Regions from separate parts of the Nostoc sp. DedQUE04 genome, predicted to be linked through region 1. Evidence: riboswitches for the same ligand, from Rfam matches in the RefSeq annotation. Region 1 holds a riboswitch; the other holds the start of a gene.
What was found. A riboswitch is a leader RNA that binds a small molecule or an ion and turns the genes downstream of it on or off. The one in region 1 is predicted to bind cobalamin.

Region 1 (4,821 bases):
CCCTGCCAAGCTTTTTCCACAGCAGGGGCAAGGCGTGGTTTCAAAGATGAGAGGGGCAATATATTCTTAAAATACATTGAACTTATCTTAGAAATAAGCCCAAAATACGCCGTCATCGAGAATGTAAGAGGTTTTCTTTCAGCACCATTACTGCACCGCCCTCACTCAGAAAGAGGAAGCGGCTGTGTTCCCTTATCCAGAGAAGAAATGCCAGGTGGTGCTTTGAAATATATTGTGAATGAACTTCGTAAAGGTGGTTACAGTATCAGCTTTAACTTATACAACACGGCAAATTATGGTGTCCCCCAAATTAGGGAAAGAGTGGTCATGATCTGCCATCGTGGAAAGAAAAAGGTTCCTTATTTATACCCTACACATTCAGAAAGTGGTGATTTTGGTCTTGATCGGTGGATAACCCTACGTGAATCTATTGCAGATTTAAGCCAAAGTGAGGCAGAGTATATCGAGTTCCCAGAAGGGAGGCTAAAGTATTACAGAATATTAAAAGAGGGTCAATACTGGAAACATCTACCTGAAGAATTGCAGAAAGAAGCATTAGGAAAATCCTATTACTCGGGTGGAGGGAAAACTGGTTTCTTTAGACGCTTGTCATGGGATAGACCAAGCTGTACTTTAGTGACATCTCCAGCCATGCCAGCAACGGATATCTGTCACCCAGAACATCTGCGCCCGTTAAGTATTCAGGAATATAAACGTATTCAGCAATTTCCAGATAGTTGGGTTGTATGTGGTTCCCTCATTGAGCAATATCGGCAGATAGGCAATGCCGTACCTGTCGGGTTTGGAGAAGCAATAGGCAAAGCGATCCTGGCACACATGAGTGGCAAGATAAAACATCCCCCTTTGAACTTCCCATTTTCACGTTATAAAGGTAACGATGATGTTTTATGGGAAGCTAAAATTAGTGAGTCGTTAGAAGAGATAAAACCGATCCAAAGTTCGCTTTTTACAGCAACAGCATATACTGTATAAGAGTTAGGACTTTATCTCTCTTAAAGCAGCAAGGTATTTTTCAACATACGATCTGAAGCCTTCTTCTGAAAGCTCTTCTTTTCCTTCCAATGAGGGGAATTTAGCCCAGTTGTCCCCCTTTTTTTTAGAAAAAGTTCGGAACCATTTTTTAATTGGGGTTCCCTTACGGATAGCGGCAGAAGAAGAGTTTTCAGTATTATCTCTATTTTTTACTTGTAGCGATTGCCAGACATTTTTGTTATCAAAATATATAAAATCAACTGCTTTAACTATAGAACCAGAACACCATATCCATCCATGCGGTTCAATAACTGTCGCAACGTACCTTTCTAGCAAATCCCCTACAATGTTCTCTGCCCCCATTGATAGGCGGTGCAATTCTTCAGCTTTTCCCAATTCCTCATACGGAACTTCAAAATACTTATTCAGGATGATACTTACCATTTCATCTGGTATTGTACTAGATGGCAAGGGTGTTCTTGGGTCACGACCTGTTTTGAAATTTGTAGCACTGGCAATAATATATTCTTCTGTCCCGACGATAGGCTGATTTTTACCTTTTCGCGGTGAAGCCGCAGCAGGGTTATCCGAAAGAAATCGTATGACCATTGTAAATTTATCGCTAAGTGATGGATCAACACTATCCATTGCCTTCTTTGCAATTTCTGCTGAATTTAATATAAATTCCGACATAGGTTCCTGAAATTATTAAAGGCTATCGGTCAATTTCAATACAGTTGAGGTAGAGCAAACTGGATTATAGTGCGCCTGCGATCGCAGTTATTGGACAAGTAGTAAATATGCACAGTATTTTATCTGGCTGTCGTCCAGTTTGATAGTTGGCGCAAAGCTTATTGTTTCGTATTCTCCGATAACTTTAGTGTACGATCGATAAGGTTGTTCGGTTCTGGTGGGAGTCAGCTACCAGAGGTAACGGGGAAAGTTCGGTGCAAATCCGGCACTGTCCCGCAACTGTGAACCAATTTGAGATTAAAGAAAATCTCAAGTTGAGTGAGTCAGGATGCCCGCCGAAATCGATTTATTAGTTTCACATATCTGCGAGGTACAGATGACTACTACTGTAAATATTTCCCCAACTAATCCTTTGGATGTTGCTGAACATACTTTATTTGTTTGCAAAACCTGTGCCAGTGTTTGGCAAAATGGAAAACGCTTAGGTGAAAGTGGTGGTGAAAAACTTCTACACCAACTTCAGCAGCTGGCACAAGATTGGGAGTTACGAGATCGATTCCCAATTCAAGAAGTTGAATGTATGAGTGCTTGTAATCGTTCTTGCGTGGTCGCCTTTAGTGCTAAAGGCAAATTAACATATTTATTTGGTGATTTAGCCGTTGATGGGAGTGCCTCTGCGGTGCTGGAATGTGCTAGTCAATACTATGCTAAAGCAGATGGTTTGCTGCCTTGGTCAGAGCGTCCAGAAGCAATGAAAAAGGGCATTTTAGCAAAGATTCCACCTTTATCTAAATGATGCGCGTTTTGATTCTGGGTGGGACGGGCGATGCAGCAGAATTAGCTGCCAAAGTTACGACTATCCAAGGGTTAGAAGTAATCACCTCTCTAGCTGGCCGCACCCGCGAACCGTCAGTACCGCTGGGCGATTTACGGGTTGGAGGCTTCGGTGGTGTGGCTGGATTGGCTAGCTATCTGCGAGTCATGCAAATCGACTTATTAATTGATGCAACCCATCCTTTCGCTAGTCAGATTTCCTTCAATGCGGCAGATGCGGCAACGGAAGTTGGAGTACCCCGTTTGATGTTAATCCGTCCGCCTTGGGAAAAAGAAAGTGGCGATCGCTGGATTGAAGTTGATAGTGTTGCAGCCGCAGCAATAGCCCTGCAAAATCAGTCACAGCGAGTGTTTTTGACAGTTGGCAGGCAAGAACTCGCCGCTTTTGCTCATTTGGAGAAAATTTGGTTTTTGATGCGGATGATTGACCCTCCTGGCGAAGATGCTTTAGTACCGCCGGGGATGGTATTGTGCGATCGCGGGCCTTTTACCCTCAATAATGAAAGAAAAATTCTGATTGAAAATAACATTGATACCATCGTCAGCAAAAATAGCGGTGGCGATGCCACAAAGCCCAAGATTATTGCCGCGCGAGAACTGGGCGTAAAGGTTGTGATGGTAAATCGTCCAGCGATACCGCCAGGGGAGCAGGTTAATAATGTTGATACCGCTTTGGCGTGGTTATTAGATCGCTGCTAAGTAAATAGGCAAGATTGATAATACTATCTTTCCTTCCGTATAATACACGGGAACCTTCTACAAGATCCGCGATCGCAGTAACGACTTCCATGAAAAATCTAGCTTTATCTGCCATAGCCCTCGTCACCACATCTGGATTAGTTTTCGGGACAATGCCAGCTGCTTCTGCTTTAAGTTGGAGTTGGAATTATTCTGGTACTGGCATAGAGGCGAATGGTACTTTCACTACTAATGACACCCCTAACGATTTGGGTTTTTACTTAATTACTGGAATTACTGGTACGCGAAATGGTGAAACAATTACTAGTCTGCAACCCGCTGGAACTCCAATCCCAGGAAACGAACCTTTTAATGTTGATAATTTAATTAGTCTTAATACTCAGCAGTTAACAGGTGATGGTTTTGGATATTCCACTTCTGGAGGAAACTATTCTAGTCCATTTTTTGCGAGTTTTTTGCCGACACCAGGTTATTTAGAGGTATTTTCTGCGCCGCCACTCATACCAGGTTTTGAAAATTTAGGATTAGAAGATAGTGAGTTACCTATTAGTTTTTCTGCAACTATAGTCACTGTTTCTGAACCCACTTCTATCCTTAGCCTGCTCATTCTAGGTACTCTTGTTGGCGCACCTTCATTACTCAAAGGCCACAATCTATCCAAAATTACTCAGAAGAAGCTCGAAAAAGTTTCCTAAAACCATCAATAACAATTCAAAATTGTACCCTTACAGGGATCTTGCTACGCGTTTAGATGGCGGGCAAGATGCCCACCCCACAATATTGGATAATTTTTTCTTGGAGTTCCCTTAACAATACAAGCCGATGTATTAACAATGCAAGGTATGGTCAAATTTAATTCGCGATGAATTAATGAAATACTGTACTAAAGTGTTGACGTTCGGTTTTAAACCCTTTATTTTGCAATAAAACTTGCGATCGCTCTATAGGCTCTTGGAGACATACAGATTAAAGTAATATAGCAAGGGTGGTATCATTGCATCCAAATGATACCGTAATTTTGTCTAGATATAGAATTCTATCGCCCTGTTGACGATAGATTATTTCTAAAAGGAGTTTGCTGCAATGTCCACAACACCAACTACTAGATTAATTTTAGAGACTTTACTCCCCCATCTCAAAGTAGCAGCAGCCTATGCCCATTTTCTACAACCAAAAATTGCTGCACTTCCCGCTAAAGAAGAAGCAAATAACTTTTTTAGTGCTGCACTTACTGATGCAGATGTGGCTATTCAAAATCTAGTAGAAGTAGTATTACTAGGAACTTTTCCAGATATTCGCTTTTATGGTGAAGAATATGAAAGTTCTAATAATACCAAATATTTTCGCGCTATCGAACTCGGTTCAGAAGGTGATTACTTAGTAACACTTGACCCGATTGATGGTACGAAGTTTTATATGGATGGACATTCTAATTACCAAATTATTCTCAGTATTCTAAATGCGGATGACTTTGAAGCAGTAATTGCCATTTCTCCTGCCCAAAACGTTTATTTTTACGCCCTTCGAGGTGAAGGTGCTTTTAAAGGCACGCTAGACATGAACTTAGAAGCCTGTGCCCCATTAGATATAAGATCCGCCAAA
Region 2 (4,821 bases), on a different contig from region 1:
TGTCAGTCCAACCCACCACAAGGGAGTCAAGCCTACCTGGTAGTTGCTGCAACGCAAACTGAGTTGTACCCAGTTCCGCATATAGATTAAACAAGGGGTCATCAGGCCGAATACCCAATTTAAGTATCCAATCAGTAACCTCTGCTTTTTTTTCTTCAGAATATTCTGCAACAACTTTTTCAACAACTTTTGCAATATTGGTCATAGGTTGTTTAAATAGTCAATTTGAAATCTCACTGTTAATTTGGTAAAGCAAATAATTACCATTTCTCAGATTCAACATCTTCAGTTACATCAAAATTGGAAGGATTTTGTTGATTTGCACCTACAGAAGCTAGTTCTGTAAAGTTCTTACTCAACCCTAGATAATTAGAAGCTATTCCATTAGAAACAATAGAGTTATGAAAATTCTCCATCCAGTTGAATACTATCGAACGCTGGATAGTATTAAGAGGAGAGTTAGTTTCAATCAGTTGAGTATAAGGTAAACTAGCATCCTCAAGCAACTGGTAAAAGTCATTATGCAATCCACCTAAAACTAGTTCCAAGCCGTTTAATTTTTTAATATCAGCTTTGAATTGACTCCCCTCATAGTGTCTAAATTGCTTGCCAAAGTAATGATTTTGGATAACAACATAATCAACCTGACTACCAAAATGCTGATATAAATCCTGAAGATAATCTTCAACACAGTCTTTACGGTGTGATATCGGGTGCAAGAAAGTAACACGATATCCCAGACAATTAAGATTTTCTATCAGTGAAACATCCCTCTCAAAAAACTTGAATTCTCGGAGGTTTTGACCTGGCATATCAGTCAAAATCACTTCAATGTTCGGAAACATTTCTAAGTCGAGTAATAACCTATCAGAATCACCTCTAGAGAATCCCAAATGGTTTATCTCAAAGCGTTGTGTTTGATACATCGATAGCTTATTCCGATGTCCGTGGTAGAAAACACGCACATTGAGTTTATTTTTCAAGTACAACTCTAGCAATAGCCTAGAAGCTGTAGACTTACCTACACGAGCATCACCCGATGTAATCACAAAACGCTTTCTAAACATAATAAACTAAGCAAACTACTAAATTAAGCAGCTATATTTTCTTGTAAATTTGAATCTTGATTTCTAGCTTTTTCTTTTTCTTCATTTTCTCTAAGCTCTTTAGACTTTTCAACAACTGCTGGATAGTAACAATCATCTGGTTGTATATCAAAGCCAAATAAATTAAATGCTGGCTTAATTTGCGCTTCAAACTCAGCAAGCCAAGATTTAATTCTTGACTTAATCACAATATTTGTTTCTTTATGAGTCTGACCTTCATTAAATGTCAGAGCATGGCGGTCAATAAAGTCGTAGGATTTGTAGAATAAATCTGGCATCACAAGTTCTACCAGACCTTCTGCAAGCATATTTTGACGCAGAGAAGAGTCATTATATCGCTCAAATTTTTCTTCTTCACCATGAAATAAGTTCTTGACAACAACATAATCTACTTGATCTTTACAAAGTTCACGCAGTTTTTCTAAAACATTTATGGAATCAAGAACTCTACTAATCACTGAAACCATTGTAACTTGGCAATTAATATCGGTTTTAAGCACTTCAAAAAATGATAACTCTTTGACATAACTTTCAAAAAAACCTCCAGATTGTGCTGGCAAGTCTAATAGTGTAATAGGATAATCACTCTCATCTAAATTAATTAATAAATCGTCAGCACCACCTCTATGGAAAATATCAATGTAACGTATTATCGGTCGGTAGTCTTTTTTGAAATATCTTTCTAATTGAGGATTTCTTAAGTCAGCTTCATAAGTAACACAGGGTAAATTTTTATTAATATAAAGTTGGAATAGCGCTCGTGCAAAGGTGCTTTTTCCCACGCCACCTTTATCACCTGTAACAATTATTAGCCGCTTTTTAGGTTTACTATCAGTGTTTAACGAAATATTATTATTGGTTGTATTATCATCAGACATGACTGTTTTACCCTTATTACTTCTATTTTTAGACATAACAATCCTCTACGAAGCAAATACACTTTGTTGATATAAATCGAAACTTTTAAACATTATCTTCTTCAAGATAATTCATTTATAATACTTGATAAGTATTTGACATAAGCAACATTTAATGATAAAATTAGTTGATTATACAGGTTCCCAGCAAACCACTTAAAATGACTGCATCTCTCCATCAATCCTCCCAGAATAACTAATTAGAATTCCAAAAATATCAATGCCTGGATCAATTTTAAAATGCTCATATAGTTGTCCTTAAAATTAGCTATATGAGGAAACCGATGAATACCCATTATTCAATGAAACCTGACTACTCTGTTTTACATAGATTGCTTTTAGTATGTAACCTCTAGCTCAAAAAGCCAATCAACAAACCTTCAATATTTAATCAACATCTGTTGATATATAAATTAGTAACAAATTTCATATAGTTTGCTTTAAACAGGTGTACTCGTATATTTATTTAATAAGCTTTATATGTTTATATAAACTAGTTTTTAATATCTTTATAATTTGAGTTAAATCCTTATTAAAAGAAAGCTAGATTGCTGGATTGTACCTGATTCACACGATTTAGTTACCTGAATATTGTGAGCAGCAGATGGGCTAGCAAGCAAAGTTAAAAAAGTTGTTCAAATCAGTGTATTTTTGTATTTTAAACCGCGTCTACCTTGAAAACCGTAGTTTTTTTGGAATTAGGGTAAAGCCCAGAACTCAAGCCACGACCGAATAATATACTTTCCTTAAAAACTCTAGGTTTCAAAATGGACGAGGTTTATCTGGGGAAACATCAGATTTTGCTTTAAACATTGACATTAAATAACTCGCTACGGCTGTTGATTTGAGTCGCCGTACCGTAAAGGGAATTCAGCAAAATATTGTCTTTTCGCTGGTAAGAAAAGCACTGTTTTTACTTTTGGGGACATTCGGGTTTGTCGGGTTAGCAGTTGCAGTTTTAGCTGATACCGGAAGTTCCTTGTTGGTAACGGCGAATGGAATGCGGCTGTTTAGAGCTAAACTGTCTCAATAAACTACGCTTTGTGAATACCTGGTAAAAAATCGCTGTTCAAAATTAGTAATGGTGATATAGTTACTCCAATCGGTTCTGATGGGTAGCAGCCATTGGACGCAAGGGGGAAAGTCCGGTGTAAATCCGGCGCTGTCCCGCAACTGTGAACCAAAATTAGGTGAGTCAGGATGCCCGCCGGTTAGAATCAACTCGTTTACATAAATCTGCGAGGTACAGATTATGAACAGAAAAAAACAGGCGTTAGTCAGTCTAACCCTGATGGCAGTTATCAGTTTTTATCTAGTAGTTGGTTTACCCAAACCCGCCTACGCCATGCACATTATGGAAGGTTTTTTACCTGTGCAGTGGGCAATTTTTTGGTGGATTGTGGCATTACCATTTTTTCTACTAGGATTGCGTAGTCTAACTCGCATTACCCAAGCTAACCCGGAATTGAAACTACTGCTGGGCTTGGCTGGTGCCTTTACTTTCGTGCTGTCAGCGTTGAAAATCCCTTCTGTAACAGGTAGCTGTTCTCACCCAACAGGGACGGGATTAGGTGCGGTGCTATTTGGGCCACTCACCATGACGGTTTTGGGTAGCTTAGTATTGTTGTTTCAAGCTTTGTTACTGGCGCATGGTGGCTTGACAACGCTGGGGGCAAATGCTTTTTCGATGGCGATCGCAGGGCCATTTGCGGCTTACTGGATATATAATCTGACAATAAAGTTGGGTGGTAAACAAAAAATCGCCATTTTTCTAGCAGCTGCGATCGCAGATTTACTCACCTACATTATCACTTCTATCCAACTCGCCCTAGCTTTTCCTGCACCTGTTGGCGGGTTTATTGCTTCATTTACCAAGTTCGCCGGAATTTTTGCTATAACTCAAGTCCCCTTAGCAATTAGTGAAGGATTGCTAACTGTATTGGTGTGGAACTGGCTGCAATCTTATAATCCTCAAGAATTAGAATTGCTGAAATTAATCAAACGGGAACCCCAAGGAAATGAGTCAATCTAAAAAAGGGTTGAGTAACTGGCTGTTGGTAGTAGCTGTATTAGCCTTAGCAGTTGCACCGTTAATATTTGTGCGCGATGGTGAATTTGCTGGTTCCGATGACAAAGCAGAAAAAGCTATTACTGAAATACAACCTGGATATAAACCCTGGTTCAAATCATTTTTTGAACCGGCTAGTGGTGAAATAGAAAGTTTATTATTTGCTTCGCAAGCAGCTTTGGGTGCTGGAGTAGTCGGTTATGCAATTGGGTTGTATAAAGGACGTTCTCAACAACAAAAACGTGAAGAATGAGCCTGCAAATAGACACTTTAGCTTATACCAATCGACTCCGAAGATTGCCACCAGAACATAAACTAATTTTTGCATTTACTACTCTTGCTATTTCCCTTGCTGCCCATCCGCTAGTGCAAATTTTAATAGCGCTTTGGATGGGTATTTGGACAGTTATTTATGCAAGAATTCCGGCTGGTGTTTATTTTCGGTTATTAATGTTCACCATAGTTTTTTGTTTGACAAGTTTACCAGCCTTGATGGTGAATGGAATTGCGATTAATGATTTGCCAAGGGTACAATCAGACTCATGGTATGGACTAACTTTCGGACACTTCTATCTTTATATCAGCCATATTGGAACTATCCAAGCATTGAGAATTTTAACTAGAGCATTAGCCTCTGTTTCTTGCTTATATTTTCTCATGCTAACTGTCCCTTTCACGGAAATCTTACAAACTCTGCGTTACTTAGGATTTCCAGTGCTTTTAACCGATT

Region 2: linked by a shared signal. The riboswitch ahead of RM049_RS15030 (energy-coupling factor ABC transporter permease) and the one ahead of RM049_RS03150 (DUF1636 family protein) in region 1 are both predicted to bind cobalamin.

What each region holds. Positions count from the first base shown of each region.
Region 1 is NZ_JAVRCA010000003.1:124,119-128,939, forward strand. Features, by position in the region: gene RM049_RS03140 (DNA cytosine methyltransferase) at 1-993, shown strand, start outside; gene RM049_RS03145 (SinI family restriction endonuclease) at 997-1,686, opposite strand; partial or broken gene RM049_RS39200 (uroporphyrin-III C-methyltransferase) at 1,733-1,829, shown strand; cobalamin riboswitch at 1,879-2,041, shown strand; gene RM049_RS03150 (DUF1636 family protein) at 2,063-2,482, shown strand; gene RM049_RS03155 (cobalt-precorrin-6A reductase) at 2,482-3,219, shown strand; gene RM049_RS03160 (PEP-CTERM sorting domain-containing protein) at 3,309-3,914, shown strand; gene RM049_RS03165 (inositol monophosphatase family protein) at 4,303-4,821, shown strand, end outside.
Region 2 is NZ_JAVRCA010000018.1:23,317-28,137, forward strand. Features, by position in the region: gene RM049_RS15010 (DUF6753 family protein) at 1-205, opposite strand, end outside; gene RM049_RS15015 (hypothetical protein) at 261-1,067, opposite strand; gene RM049_RS15020 (chromosome partitioning protein ParA) at 1,091-2,020, opposite strand; partial or broken gene RM049_RS15025 (hypothetical protein) at 2,850-3,056, shown strand; cobalamin riboswitch at 3,110-3,250, shown strand; gene RM049_RS15030 (energy-coupling factor ABC transporter permease) at 3,276-4,055, shown strand; gene RM049_RS15035 (energy-coupling factor ABC transporter substrate-binding protein) at 4,042-4,344, shown strand; gene cbiQ (cobalt ECF transporter T component CbiQ) at 4,341-4,821, shown strand, end outside.